4 regions of the Sphaerisporangium sp. NPDC051011 genome follow, and region 4 is predicted to be linked to each of the others. Evidence: riboswitches for the same ligand, from Rfam matches in the RefSeq annotation. Region 4 holds a riboswitch; each other region holds the start of a gene.
The links. Region 4 has a riboswitch for cobalamin ahead of cobN (cobaltochelatase subunit CobN). Riboswitches for the same ligand answer to the same signal wherever they lie in the genome.

Region 1: another riboswitch for cobalamin. It lies ahead of AB0H21_RS27955 (ribonucleoside-diphosphate reductase subunit alpha); the one in region 4 lies ahead of cobN (cobaltochelatase subunit CobN).
Region 2: another riboswitch for cobalamin. It lies ahead of AB0H21_RS38655 ((2Fe-2S) ferredoxin domain-containing protein); the one in region 4 lies ahead of cobN (cobaltochelatase subunit CobN).
Region 3: another riboswitch for cobalamin. It lies ahead of AB0H21_RS07375 (ABC transporter substrate-binding protein); the one in region 4 lies ahead of cobN (cobaltochelatase subunit CobN).

What each region holds. Positions count from the first base shown of each region.
Region 1 covers NZ_JBFAGG010000013.1:48,300-51,941, reverse strand. The annotation lists gene AB0H21_RS27955 (ribonucleoside-diphosphate reductase subunit alpha) at 1-2,063, opposite strand, end outside; cobalamin riboswitch at 2,174-2,375, opposite strand; gene AB0H21_RS27950 (tripartite tricarboxylate transporter substrate-binding protein) at 2,507-3,469, opposite strand.
Region 2 covers NZ_JBFAGG010000027.1:26,902-30,543, reverse strand. The annotation lists gene AB0H21_RS38665 (iron ABC transporter permease) at 1-356, opposite strand, end outside; gene AB0H21_RS38660 (ABC transporter substrate-binding protein) at 362-1,381, opposite strand; gene AB0H21_RS38655 ((2Fe-2S) ferredoxin domain-containing protein) at 1,433-1,816, opposite strand; cobalamin riboswitch at 2,143-2,269, opposite strand; gene AB0H21_RS38650 (NAD(P)-binding domain-containing protein) at 2,487-2,579, opposite strand; gene AB0H21_RS38645 (enoyl-CoA hydratase/isomerase family protein) at 2,576-3,592, opposite strand; gene AB0H21_RS38640 (acyl-CoA dehydrogenase family protein) at 3,592-3,642, opposite strand, start outside.
Region 3 covers NZ_JBFAGG010000003.1:8,566-12,207, reverse strand. The annotation lists gene AB0H21_RS07380 (iron ABC transporter permease) at 1-448, opposite strand, end outside; gene AB0H21_RS07375 (ABC transporter substrate-binding protein) at 604-1,557, opposite strand; cobalamin riboswitch at 1,626-1,759, opposite strand; gene AB0H21_RS07370 (cytochrome P450) at 2,363-3,642, shown strand, end outside.
Region 4 covers NZ_JBFAGG010000002.1:656,299-659,940, reverse strand. The annotation lists gene cobN (cobaltochelatase subunit CobN) at 1-1,835, opposite strand, end outside; cobalamin riboswitch at 1,897-2,022, opposite strand; gene cobG (precorrin-3B synthase) at 2,159-3,625, shown strand; gene AB0H21_RS07130 (cobalt-precorrin-5B (C(1))-methyltransferase) at 3,642-3,642, opposite strand, start outside.

The DNA of each region.
Region 1 (3,642 bases), on a different contig from region 4:
CGCCAGGCGTAGGCGTACATCGACGACAGCTTGCCGATCGTCGGGGTCGCCATGAACAGGTTCAGTGACTGCGACTGGTCGATGTACGGCTGGCGCGCGGCGGCGAGGTCGATCAGCGCCTTCTGCGGCAGCTCCCAGGCGGTGCGGTACAGCACTTTCAGGTCCGCCGGGATGGCCGCGATGTCCTGGACGGAGCCGTCGGCGCGCTTCACCGCGTCCCTGACCTGCGGCGTCCACAGCCCGCACTCCTGAAGGTCGCGCACCAGGTAGCGGTTGACCTGCAGGAACTCGCCCGACAGGGTCTCGCGCTTGAACACGTTGGACACCTGCGGCTCGACGCACTCGTAGCAGCCTGCGATGGAGGCGATGGTGGCCGTGGGCGCGATCGCGATCATCAGCGAGTTGCGCAGCCCGGTGGCCGCGATCCGCTCGCGCAGGGCGGCCCACTCGCCGGGGTGGACGGGCCGCGCCGCCGGGTAGTGGTCCAGGTGCAGGACGCCGCGCGCCGCCCGCGTGTCGGCGTACGAGGGGTGCGCGCCGTGCGCCTCGGCGAGGTCGCAGGACGTCTGGTACGCGGCCAGCGCCATCTCCTCGCTGACGCGGCTGGACAGCGCCAGCGCCTCCGGCGAGTCGAACGGCAGCCGCAGTGCGAAGAACACGTCGGCCAGGCCCATCACGCCGAGCCCGATCGGCCGCCAGCGCTTGTTCGCCGCCTCGGCCTCCGGCGTCGGGTAGAAGCCGCGGTCGATGGACCTGTCGAGGAACCGCACGGCCGTCGCCACCGTGGCGCGCAGCCGCTCCCAGTCGAGCCCGCGCTCCACCAGGTGGGCGGCGAGGTTGACCGAGCCGAGGTTGCACACGGCGGTCTCGGCGTCGCTGGTCACCTCCAGGATCTCGGTGCACAGGTTGGACAGGTGGATGACGTTCCCGGGCAGCGCCGTCTGGTTGGAGGCACGGTTGGAGGCGTCCTTGAAGGTCATCCAGCCGTTGCCCGTCTGGGCCAGCGTGCGCATCATGCGCCCGTACAGGGCCCTGGCGGGGACCTTCCGGACGTACCGCCCGGCGGCCTCGGCCTCGCGGTAGGCGGCGTCGAACGCCTCGCCCCACAGGTCGGTCAGCTCCGGGACCTCCTTGGGGTCGAACAGCGACCACTCGCCGTCCGCCTCGACCCGGCGCATGAACTCGTCGGGGATCCAGTTGGCCAGGTTCAGGTTGTGGGTGCGGCGGGCCTCCTCGCCGGTGTTGTCGCGCAGTTCGAGGAACTCCTCGACGTCGGCGTGCCACGGTTCGAGGTAGACGCAGGCCGCGCCCTTGCGCCGCCCGCCCTGGTTGACGGCGGCGACGCTCGCGTCCAGCGTGCGCAGCCACGGGACGATTCCGTTGGAGTGCCCGTTGGTGCCCCGGATCAGCGAGCCGCGCGAGCGGATCCGCGTCCAGGCGATGCCGATGCCCCCGGCGTACTTCGACAGGCGCGCCACCTGGCCGTACCGCTCGTAGATCGCGTCCAGCTCGTCGCGCGGCGAGTCCAGCAGGAAGCACGACGAGAGCTGCGGGCGGCGGGTGCCGGAGTTGAACAGCGTCGGCGAGCTCGGCATGTACGACAGCGTGGAGGTCAGCCGGTACAGCTCGCCGGCCTCGGCGACGGTGTCCGCCAGGCCGCAGGCCACGCGGAGGAAGAAGTGCTGCGGGCGCTCCAGCACGCCCCGGGTCACGGGGTGGCGCAGCAGGTAGCGGTCGTAGACGGTGCGCAGCCCGAAGTACTCGAAACGGTCGTCGCCGCCGGGGTCCACCAGCCCGTCCAGCACGGCCGCGTTGTCCCGGACGAAGTCCGCCAGGCGGTCCTGGACCAGCCCCGCCGCGTGCGTGGCCGCGACCGACTCGGAGAACGACCGCACGCCGTGCGCGGCGGCCTCATCGGCGATCTCCTCGGCGAGCAGCCGCGCGGCGACGCGGGAGTTGGCGGGGTCGGCGATGACCCGGGCGGCGGCCTCCTCGATGGCGAGCCGCCTGTGCTCGCTCCCCGCCTCCGGCCGGTACACCGGCCGCGAATCCGTCACCGTCACGTGCTGTCTCCTTCGTGCGCTCGGATCACCCCGGAGGAAGGCACGGCGGAGCACGACCGGGCACCCGTGAGCGGGCATGCCGGTCTCCCCGTCCGGCGGCCCTCCCTCGGGGCCTGGACGACGTCACCGGCAGGTCTTCGGACTCGCGGGCGCACCTCACACGCCTACTGGCCGTCGCTTCCCAGGCCGCGGGCGGCCCAGTGCTGATGTGACGGCGGTCGTTCCCGCTCACCGCTGCGGGGCAGTCCCGGATTCACACCGGATTCCCTCTTGCCTCGCCCCGAGGAGCGAACCAGCGACGAGCATGGATCCTACATCTAGTGTCCTGCCCCGCAACAACCCCTATAGGTTGTGTCGCTCCCATGCACCCAGCGTGACCATCCACCCCCATCCCGGACGTGGAGGCGACCGATCGAGCTGACGGGTCACGGCACGTCGTGGCGCTACACGCGGACGCCGAGGTCGCCGAGGGCGCGGCCGAGGCGGGCGGACTCCACACCCAGCCATTGGCGGAACTCGTCGCCGTCGAGGTACAGCGGGGTCCAGCCGTTGCGTACGCAGATCGCCTGCCAGCGTGGCGAGTCCGCGACGCCGCGGCACATCAGGGCCAGCGCCGCCCTGTCGGCCTCGGCAAGGTCGCCGGATCCGAGCAGGCCCCGCCAGTTCGCGCAGTACAGGTGGACGTCGGACTCCAGCAGCGTCGGGGCCTCGACGCCGGGCAGGCGGTCCGGCGAGGACACCGCGAGCACCCGCAGTTCCCCCGACCGCACGCGCGGCCGCACCGCCGCGTGCCCGGAGATCGCGACCGGGGCGCGTCCGGCCGCCAGCGCGGCGACGGCCTGCTCGCAGGTCGGATAGGCCGCGTACCGGACCAGGCGCGGGTCGACGCCGAGGCTCTGGGCCAGCATGCCGAGCAGGACGTGGTCGACCCCGCCCGTGTTCCTGCCCGCGACGGCGAGCCGGGACGGGTCGCGCCGCAGCGCGTCGGCGAACGCGCCGAACGTCGTCAGGCGCGAGGCCGCCGGGACGACCAGGAGCTCCCACTCGCCGCAGAGGCGGGCCAGCGGGGTGGTGCCGGCGAAGGCGGTGGCCTGGCGGACGTCCCGCACCGTCCCGACCAGCTCGGGCTCGGCCATCAGCATCATGCCGGGTTGCCGGGCGCGGGTGAACTCGGTCAGCGCCGACTCGAGCGGCCGGTTGACGACCCGCACCGCTCCGGCCAGCGACTCGCGCTCGGCCACTCCTTTGAGCGACCGGGCGATCATGTCCGTCTCGCCTCCCGCCGGCCCGGGCACCACCATTGAGACCGTGGCGGAGGCGAGCCTGCGGGGGTCGGTGGCGCTCCCGCATCCGGTGGCCATTGCGACAAGCCCCGCCCCGAGCGCGAGCACCTGGCGACGACGCATGGTTCACGCCCTTTCCCCCGATATCACCTAAATGCCCAGCTCACCGCCCCCGCACACGGCCCTCACCCACCCTCCACGGCCCGGCGGGACCGCCTTCGGCGAAGGCTCGATCCCCCGTGCGGGGGAGGGGGTTCCCGATGTGGGGGGAGTCGCCGGGGGCGGGCCGGGCGGGA
Region 2 (3,642 bases), on a different contig from region 4:
CACACCGACAGACCGGCCCCGATCACGCCGCACAGCAGGATGCGGGGCAGCCGCACGTCCATGACGATCGTCTCGCGGACCTGGGTCCAGCTCTGCTCGGCCAGGGCCGGGTGGATCCGGTGCAGCAGGATGCCCCAGACCTGGCCGGGCGGCAGGTCGACCGAGCCTGCGGCCACTCCCGCCGTGGCGGCCGCCAGGGTCAGCAGCACCAGGCCGGCGAGCACGAGCGTCATGGAAATCCGCGGACGGCCAGGCGTTCGGGAGTCGCGCGGGGACGCGACGCTCTCCGCCGCCCCCGGACGCCCAGGTGAGGCGGCGCCCGCGGCAGTCCCGCCGGCCTCCGTCATGTCGGTCATGTCGGTCACTGGAAGCGGTCGGGGTGGAGCTGTCGTGCGAGGGACTCCACCGCGGACGGCACCCGGACGCCGAGGACCACGGACGAGAGCGGCAGCACCGCGAACCTCTGCTTCTTGATCGCGGGGACGTCCTTGAGCGCGGGGTTGGACAGCAGGAACCGCTTCTTGTCATCTACGGACTGGTCGCCGTAGTCATAGATGACGATCACTTCGGGCGCCCGCTCCGCCACCTGCTCGAACGACACGTCTCCCCATGCCTTGGGCAGGTCGGCGAACAGGTTCACCCCACCGGCCAGCTTGATCACCTCGTTGCCGATGCCCGCGCCGCCCGCGGTGAACGCGGTCTTGTCGCCGCTGTCGTAGACGAACAGCTTGATCGGGACGGCATCCGCCAACCTCTCCTTGACGGTGTCGAGGGTCACGTGCAGCCGGCGCACCTCCTGCTCGGCGCGGTCGGGCACGCCGAAGATCTTGGCGACGTTGCGGACCTCCTCGTCCATCATCGACACGGTCACCGGCCCGGATGGGCACTGCTCGACGTTGAGGTAGGAGTCGATCCCGGCCTCGGCGAGCGCGGCCCGGCCGCGTCCCTCCTTCTCGTCGAAGGCGCTGCTGAAGCCGCCGTAGACGAAGTCGGGCTCGGCGGCCAGCAGCGCCTCGTAGGAGGGATATTCCTTCGACAGCACCTTGATGCCGTCGTAGGCCGCCTTGTACTCGGGCAGGATCCGGTCGTCGAGATAGCCCGTACCGATCATGGACTTCTCCAGGCCGAGCGCCAGCATCACCTCGGTCGCGTGCTGATTCAGCGACACCGCGTGCCGCGGTGGCTGTTCGTAGACGGTGGTCACACCGCAGTTGGCCACCGTGACCGGGAAGCCCGTCGGCGTGATGGAGGCAGCAGTCCCGGGCGCCCCGGTCGTGGGGGTGCCGGTGGCGGATGCGCCGGTGGTGGTACCGCCGCAGCCGGTGACGAGCACCGCCGCGGTGAGCGCGAGTGCCGGGAGCAGGAGACGTCCGCGCGTCATATGTATGTCCTCATGCGTATGTCCTCTCGAACAGAAGGGCAGATATCGGAGTCAGGTGGCCGGGTCGGGCTTCTCCGCCGAGCCGCGCACGACGTCGCCGGTGCCGGTACGCCGCGGCGGAGCCGTGACGTGGAGAGCGAGGATGGCGGGGAGATCGGCGAGGCCGGGGCCGCCGGCGCGGATCCACGCGGCGACGTCGTCGGCCGCTTCCGGCTGGTTGACCAGTCCCAGCCACACCGGGCGCCCGCCCGCCTCCCGCCCCGCGGGTGAGGGCTGTACCACGATGACGTTCGCCTGCTCGCAGACGTCCAGGCAGTCGGTGACGCGTACCTCGGCGACCTCGGCCAGGCGGGTGAGCTGCTCGTCGTGGTCGAACCCAGGGACCTTGCGCGCGCTGCCGCAGCAGCACCCCCGGCAGACGGCGATCCTCGTCATGCGCGCTTTGACCGTCTACCAGGTAGGCGTGGGTGACAGCTGAACGTATGCACGGCAAGCGCCGGGTCGGGATGCGGGATCGCGATCAGGTCGGTGAGGATGAACGTCGCACAGCGGAGGAAGGCTCATCGGCGGTCTCCTGGGAACAGGCCGCAGCCGCCATTCCTCGATGACGGGCGTGGCTGACGAGGAGACGGATCACCGGGAGAGGCCCGCTTGGGAAGCGGTGCGGGCAAGCGGAGGTGACCTGCCGGCCATGCGGCATGACGATCACCGTTCCTCTCTTGGGGAGATCCGCCCCAATTTCCGTGAGGAGGCGACCGCATGAGTCTCCTGGCTCTCGGGTCGAGGCTCGCCCCGGCCTTCCCACCCCATCGGGGCAGTGGCGTCGTCGGGGTCCGCTCGCCGATCACAGTGGCGGGACCGCGCCGGATTCACACCGGCTTCCTCGTTCCGCCGTCGCCTTTCGCCGCCCATGGTCGCACACGCCGCTCTGTTCGCAAAAGCTCACATTCTTCGCACCGACTCGCGGGGGCCAGGGCGTTCCGGCGCCAAGGGGGATCGGCCGGCGGGCACCATGGTGATGACCAGCCCGGCGTCGGCGACCCCCTCCGTCGCCGAACGCGCGGCCGCACTCCCTGTGATGCCGCCGTGGCGAGCGCGGCGCCGTTCACGTCGAGCCGTGCACATCATGGCCGTTCTTGACGAGGTTGACGGCCATGCGGCCGCCCATGCCGCCCAGTCCGATGAAAGCGATCTTCATGACAGTCCCAGCTCCAGGTCCCCCAGGGGGGCGAAGAACGCTCCGACCTCCTCGGGCGAGGCGGCGACCGCCCACCGCGGCGTCCGGTCCTTGTCGATGATCTGGGCGCGGATGCCCTCCCGCAGGTCCGGGTGGCGCAGGGCCCGGCACGACACCCGGTACTCCTGGTCGAGCACCTCCTCCAGCGAGCCGAGGAGCCCCGCCCTGCGGATCGCCTCCAAGGTCACCTTGAGCGCCGTCGGCGACCTGCCGACGATCTGCTCGGCCGCCTCCTTCGCCGCGTTGTCGCCGCTGTCCAGCAGGAGCTCCACGATCTGCGCGACGCTCTCGGCCGCGTAGCAGACGTCGATCCAGGCACGCTGTCCGGCCAGCGTCCCGTCCGGGGCGGCACGCGCGTAGGTCTCCAGGGCGTGCGCCACCCCGTGCTCCTCCACGGCCCGGCTGAAGGCGGCCAGGTCGGCGGAGGGGACGAAGTGATCGGCCAGCCCGCAGAGGATGGCATCGCCCGCCCCGATCGACGCCCCGGTCAGCGCCAGGTGCAGGCCGATCTCACCGGGAGCGCGCGAGAGCAGGTACGTACCCCCGACATCGGGGACGAGGCCGATGCCGGTCTCGGGCATGGCCAGTCTCGTGCGCTCGGTGACCACGCGCACGCTGCCGTGCGCCGAGACTCCGACACCGCCGCCCAGGACCAGGCCGTCCATGAGCGCGACGTACGGTTTGCCGTATCGGGCTATGTGGGCGTTGAGGTGGTACTCGTCCCGCCAGAACGCGGGCGTGGCGTCACCTCCCTGGCGAATGTCATGGTAGACGGAGCGGATGTCGCCCCCGGCGCACAGGCCGCGTTCGCCCGCGCCGCTGATGAGCACGACGTCGACCGCGTCGTCCGCCTCCCACGCGCGCAGCGTGGCGTCGAGGTGGCGGACCATGTCATGGGTGAGGGCGTTGAGGGCCTGCGGCCGGTTGAGCAGGATGTGTCCGAGGTGGCCGGAGCGCGTGGTCTCGATGTCCATCAGGCGGCCCCGATCAGTCCGCGGGCGACGATGACGTGCATGATCTCATT
Region 3 (3,642 bases), on a different contig from region 4:
ACTGCTCGACGCGGATCTGCTGCACGAACGCCTGGAGCGCGGCGAGGAACGACGACACCGCGACCCCGGCCAGGACCAACGTGGCCGTACCGCCGCCGCGTCCCGCCGTACTTCCGAGCGCGTACGCCAGCAGCACCCCGCCGATCGCCCCGCCGAACGCCGCGAGCGGCACCAGGCCGTCCACCTGGATCAGCACGATCATCAGGGTGGCGGTGAAGCCCGCGCCCGCGGCCGCGCCGAGCAGGTAGGGGTCGGCGAGCGGGTTGCGGAACACGCCCTGGTAGCCGGCGCCGGACATCGCCAGCAGGCCTCCGACGATCGCCGCCAGCACCACGCGGGGCAGGCGCAACTGGACGAGCAGCCCCTTCTCGACCGGCGACAGCCCGGAGTCGACCGTGACGAAGGGCAGCCGGTCGAGCAGTTCGAGCGCCACGCCCTTCAGTGGCATGCCGACCGCGCCGATCACCAGCCCGAGCAGCACGCAGACGGCCAGCACGGCGAGCGCGACCGTGAGGGCGGCCGTCCGCGACCGCGCCGAAGCCCCCGGGGCCGCGATGGGCGCCGGGGACTCGGGCGGGGGCTCGGTGGAAACCGTCGCGGGTTTCAGCCGGAGGCCTTCCCGACGGCCTCGCCCACCATTTCGACGAGGTCGACGACGCGCGGCCCCCAGCGGGAGGCGATGTCGTCGTCCAGGGGGATCACCCGGTCGTTCTTGATCGCCGAGAGCCCGGCCCAGCCCGGCCGCTTGGCGAGGGTCTCCTTGGACTGGCCGCAGCACTTGATGTCGGCCAGGAAGATCAGGTCGGGGTCGGCCTTGACCACGAACTCGCTGGACAGCTTGGGGTAGCCGCCGGCCGTGTCGGGCGCCTTGTCCGCGATGTTGGTCAGCCCGAACAGGCCGTAGATCTGGCCGAGGAACGTGCTGGAGGTCACGGAGTACGGCGTGCTGTCCAGCTCGTGGAGGTAGGTCAGGTTCTTGCCCTTGGGCGCGGCGGCGGCGAACGCGTCGATCCGTCGCTTCATGTCCGCGGCGACCTGGCCGGCCTTCTCCGCGTTGCCGGTGGCCGCCCCGAGGTCGGTGACCTCGTCGTAGGCCTCGTCCAGCTTGGTGGCTGCGGGCTCCAGCAGCACCGGGACGCCGACCTTGGTGAGCGCGGCGACGACGCCGTCGATGTCGTTGGACACAATGACCAGGTCGGGCTGCTTGGCGATGATCGCCTCGGCGTTGGGCTTGAACCCCGACAGGTCGGTCTTGGGCGCCTCCGGCGGGTAGTTCGACTGGTCGTCGACGGCGAGGACCTGAGGGCCCGCGCCGATCGCGAACAGGGTCTCCGTATGGCTGGCCGACAGAGAGATGATCTTCGTTGGCTTCTTGGCGATCGTCACCGGGCCGTTGCCGGCCTGGACGGTCACCGGGAAGCCCGCGGCCTGCGCGGTTTCGCCGGGGGATGTGGCGGGGGCGGGGGTGGTCTCTGCGGTGCCGGTCGGCTGGCCGCATCCGGCCAGCGTCAGCGCACCCAGCAACGCGCCCGCCAAGGCCGTGCGTACGGGCCTCACGTGGGTTCCTCCTGTTGCCGGGAAACGAGGGACCCGTGATGTGGGACGGATCACCCTTTTTCCACGAGGGTTGACGACGTCGGCGCGGCAGGAGGCGACCTGGCTCGATCCGGGGGGATCTCACAGTTGCGGGACAGCGCCGGACTCACACCGGCTTCGCTCCACGCCGCGCGTCACCGGAACCGTATCAACTGGGTTCATTGCCGCCTCCAGCGCGGCGGGTTCAGGGCGCTGTGCCCATGGCCTCGCTCCGCTCGGCGGTTCGGGGCGCTCCTTTAGGCGGCGTTCTTCCGTCGTCACTCGGAAGGGGTTCGTTCCTCACCCCTTCCTCCCTCCTCCTCCAGAACACCGCCGCGCCCCGAACCTGCCCATGGCCTCGCTCCGCTCGGCGGTTCAGGGCGGCCTTCAGGGACCGGCTCCGATCAGGCCCACCGACACCGGTTCCACGCTCGGGTCCCCGATGTGTGCCGACACTGGCGGCGGGACTAGCCCAGCCCAGGGCGTACCGGTCACGAGCCTCATGACGGCGGATATCCGGACAGTACAACCTGCCGTAGTCGGCCGGACCATTGACCGAAAATCTTGCTCCAGGTCAGAAGATCGTGATATCAACTCGATCATGTGTCACTTTGCCGTAAGAGTAGCCGCTTGGGAAGTTTGCGGCTTCTGCGGCACCCGGTGTTCGACGTAGAGCTCCCGGCGAGACGAGGAACCCCTCGTAGCGGTGCGCCTCTGGGTCGTTGAAAGGGTGGAGAACGTCGGAATGCCGGTCGAAATCAACGCTGCCCGTACCAGGAAACGGAACATGCTGGCACGGGTGGCGCCGGCCATCGTGCGCGACCCCGCGAACGGCCTGGCCGCGCTGGGCAGGCAGGCCGGCGGGCGGATCGTCCGGCTGAACCTCGGCGTGCTGCGGCCCTACCTGGTGACCCACCCCGACCACGTCCAGCACGTCATGCGCGACAACTGGACCAACTACAGCCGCCAGGGCATGTTCTGGCAGCCGCTCGGCCGCCTGCTCGGCGACAGCATCCTCGGGGACGGCCCCGGCTGGGAGGCCAGCAGGAGGATCCTCCAGCCGCTGTTCACGCCGAAGTACGTCGCCGCGCTCGCCGGGACGATCGCCGCCACCGTCGACGCGCGGATCGAGGAACTGGAAGCGCGCGCCCGCTCGAAGGACCCGATGGACGCCGCCCGCACGATGGGCGCCATCGTCAACCAGAGCGTCGTGCGCGTGCTGTTCGGCGACCGGATCTCCCTGCGGGACGGCGAACGCCTCACCTCCGCCTACCACACGGCCGACGCGGCGGTCTTCACCCGGCTGCTCCTGCCGTTCATGCCGTACCGGGTGCCGCTGCCCGGAGACCGGGCGTTCAAGACCGCGGTCTCGACCATCGACGAGATCATCTTCCCGTTGATCCGCGAGGTCAGGCGGGACGCGGCCGACGGCTCCGACGTCGTCTCGGCGCTGTGCCGCGCCCAGGAGGCGGACGGCACGCCGCGCGACGACCGGCGCGTCCGCGACGACCTCGTCAGCATCTACGCGGCGGCGTCGGTGACGACGGCGTCGACGCTCACCTGGACCTGGCCGCTCCTGGAGGCCCACCCCGAGGTGGCCGCGAAGGTGTACGCCGAGATCGACCGCGTGGTCGGCACCGGCCCCGCCCTGCCCGCGCACGTGCCCGAGCTGCGCTACACCAAGATGGTGCTGCAGGAGGTCATGCGCCTCTACCCCTCCGGCTGGCTGCTGCCCCGCACGGTCGTGCGGAGCGAGACCCTCGGCGGGACGCGCCTGAAGGCCGGCTCGATGGTGCTGATCAGCCCGTACGTCACCCACCGGCTCGACGAGGTGTGGGACCGGCCGCTGGAGTTCGACCCCGAGCGGTTCTCCCCCGACCGCGGCGAGCGGCGGCACCGGTACGCGTACTTCCCCTTCGGCGGCGGCGCGCACCAGTGCGTCGGCAAGCACCTGTTCTACATGGACGCCCCGCTGATCATGGCCGCCATCCTGAGCCGGTTCCGCCCGGCGGCGCTCGGCGGCCGTACCCCCGCGCCCGCGGCGACGGCGCTGCTGCGCCCGCGCGG
Region 4 (3,642 bases):
TCCATCGCCGCGATCGAGGCGTGCTCGTCCAGGAGCTGCTCCAGCCGCGCCATGTCGCCGTAGCTGTCCGCGCGGGCCATCGGCGGCACGAGGTGGTCGACCAGGGTGGCGTGCGCGCGCCGCTTGGCCTGCGTGCCCTCGCCCGGGTCGTTGACCAGGAACGGGTAGACGAGCGGCAGGTCGCCGAGCGCCGCGTCCGTGCCGCAGGACGCCGACATCCCCGCCGACTTGCCCGGCAGCCACTCCAGGTTGCCGTGCTTGCCGACGTGGACGACCGCGTGCGCGCCGAAGCCGTCCGCCAGCCAGCGGTACGCGGCCAGGTAGTGGTGGCTCGGCGGCAGGTCGGGGTCGTGGTAGATCGCGATCGGGTTCTCGCCGAACCCGCGCGGCGGCTGCACCATGACCACGAGGTTCCCGGCGCGCAGCGCGGCCAGCACGATCTCGCCGTCCGGGTCGCGGGAGCGGTCGACGAACAACTCGCCCGGCGGCGGGCCCCAGTGGCGCTCCATGCCTTCCCGCAGGTCCCCGGGCAGGGTGGCGTACCACTCGCGGTAGCGGGCGGCCGAGATGCGGACCGGGTTGCCCTCCAACTGCGCCTCGGTCAGCCAGTCCTGGTCCTGGCCGCCGGCGGCGATGAGCGCGTGGATCAGCGCGTCGCCGTCCTGCCGGTCGACGCCCGGGATCTCCCCGCCTGTACCTATGTCGTACCCCCGGTCGCGCATCGCCGCCAGCAGGCGCACCACGCTCGCGGGCGTGTCGAGGCCCACGGCGTTGCCGATGCGGGCGTGCTTGGTGGGGTACGCCGACAGCATCACGGCGATCCGCCGGTCGGCGGGCGGCACGTGCCGCAGCGCCGCGTGCCGGACCGCGATGCCCGCGACCCGCGCCGCGCGCTCGGGGTCCGCCACGTACACCGGGAGCCCGTCGGCGTCGACCTCCTTGAACGAGAACGGGACCGTGATGATGCGCCCGTCGAACTCCGGGATCGCCACCTGCGAGGCCGCGTCCAGCGGAGACAGCCCGTCGTCGCTGCTCTCCCACGTCTCGCGGTCCCCCGTGAGGCACAGGCCCTGCAGGATCGGCACGTCCAGCCGTGCCAGCGCCCCCACGTCCCACGCCTCGTCGTCGCCGCCCGCCGACGCCGTGGCGGGACGGGTGCCGCCCGCGGCCAGCACGGTGACGACCAGCGCGTCCACCTGGCCGAGCACATCCATAAGCGCGGGTTCGGCCGTGCGCAGCGACGCGCAGTACACCGGCAACGCCCGGCCGCCCGCGTCCTCGATGGCGTCGCACAGCACCTGGACGAACCGGGTGTTCCCCGCCACGTGGTGCGCGCGGTAGTACAACACCCCGACGACGGGCCGCACGGCCACCCCGGCCTCCACGGGCCGGGCGTCCGGACGGTCCAGGATGCCCCAGTTCGGGGTCGGCGCGGGCGGCGCGAAGCCGTGGCCGGTCAGCAGGACCGTGTCGGACAGGAAGCGGTGCAGCTCGGCCAGGTTCGCCGACCCCCCGTGGGCGAGGTACGCGTGCGCCTCGGCGCACACCCCGCCCGGGACGGTGGACAGCTCCATCAACTCGGCGTCCGGAGCCTGCTCACCACCCAGCACGACCACCGGCAGCGGGCCCGCCAGTACGGCGTCCAGCCCTTCCTCCCAGACCCGCCGCCCGCCGAGCAGACGGACGACGACCAGCCCGGCGTCCTCCAGCAGGGCGGGAACGTCGGCGGCGGCGAGCCTCGCGGGGTTGCCCAGACGGTACGGCAGGCCGCTCGCGCGTGCGCTGAGCAGGTCGGTGTCGGAGGTCGACAGCAGCAGAACAGGGAGAACTGGCAGATCGCGCACGGCACGTCCTCACTCGGGATCCGCGCCCCGGGTAGTAGGTCCACACGGCCTGGAGTCTCCTGGCTCCCGGATCGACGCTCACCCCGGCCTTCCCGCCCGTTGCCGGGCCGTGGCCTGTGGTGGGGTTGACTCCCCGGTGACAGTGGCGGGACCGCGCCGGAATCACACCGGCTTCCTCCGTATTGCCGTCGCCTCTATGAGACCACGCCCCCCGCCGGAATGCGACCCCGCCCACCCCGTCCGCGCCGGGTGCGAGGAGCCGGCCCGGAGGACCGCGGCGGTTTCACGACGGATGGCGGGTTACGATCCTCGACGTGGCAGATGCGGAGTTCGGGGAGCGGTCCCGGGCGGACGCCTGCCCCGGGGCGTTGCAGACGCATCCGGCGGCGGACGGAGCCGTCGCCCGGGTCCGGGTGCCCGGGGGGCTGCTCACCGGGGAGCGGCTCGCGGAACTCGGCGCGGCCTGCGCGGCGCTCGGTTCGGGGGTCGTCGAGCTGACCTCACGGGCGAACGTGCAGGTGCGCGGGCTGGACGGGCCGGGCGCGGAGCTGTTCGCCGAAAGGATGGCCGCCATCGGGCTTCTGCCGTCGGCCACGCACGAACGCGTGCGCAACATCCTGGCGTCCCCCTTGGCCGGGCTGGACGGTCGCGGGCTGATCGAGGTGGCGCCGCTGGTCCGCGAGCTGGACGAGGCCCTCGTCTCGCACCCGGCCCTGGCGGACCTGCCCGGCCGGTTCCTGTTCGCCGTGGACGACGGACGGGGCGACGTCGCGCTCCCCGCCGCAGACGTCGCCTACCTCCCCCTTCCCTCCGCCGCGCACCTCCCCCGTCCGGCCACCGAAAGCACACGGCCACCCGCCGCGGACGTCCGGGGGGCGTTGCTGCTGGCCGGGCGGGACACGGGACTGCGCGCCGCGCCCTCCGACGTCGTCCCCCTGATGATCGCCGCGGGCGAGGCGTTCCTGGCCGAACGCGCCGCCCAGGGCTCGGCCGCGTGGCGCGTCGCCGAGCTGGCCGACGGCCCCGCGAACATCACCGCCCGTGTGTCCGCACGGGCGCCGGGAGCCGGCCGCGTGGCCGGCCCCGGATCGGCGGACGGGCCCGCGTCACCGCCCCTCCAGGAGCAGTCCGGACGGCCGTCCGGTGGACTCGGCGGCAGCCGGCCCGCCCCGTCCATCGGTCTGGGCGATCGGCCCGCGCCCCGGCTGGGGCCCCTCGCCCAGACCGATGGACGGGTGGCGCTCGTCGTCATGCCGCCGCTCGGACGGTTGACGGCCGCGCAGGCGTCCGTGCTGGCCGAGGCGGCGCGGGCGGGCGCGGGTGAGGTACGGCTCACTCCCTGGCGGAGCGTGATCGTCCCGGGTATGAGGCCGGAAACCGCCGAATCGTGGCTCGCGAGGCTGGGCGAGGCCGGTCTGGTCACCGACCCGGCCTCTCCGTGGACCGGGGTCACGTCCTGCACGGGACGTCCGGGCTGCGCCAAGTCCCTGGCCGACGTCCAGGCCGACGCCACCCACGCGACCGGCCGGTCCGGCACCGGGCGCGCGACGGTTCAGGCGGCCACGGCGGACGTCAACGGCGAGACCCCGGGACGGAGGTTGCCCGTGCACTGGGCGGGGTGCGAGCGTCAATGCGGGCGCCCCCGAGGGCCGGCCGTGCTCGTGGTCGCGACCGGGGACGGCTACCGCGTCGAATCCGACGGCGAAAGCATGCGCCACCTGGGCATCGCGGAGACCGCGGCCGCAGTGGCGACGGCCAGGGCCGCACACCATGCCCACTGAGCCCGCTGAGCGCTGCT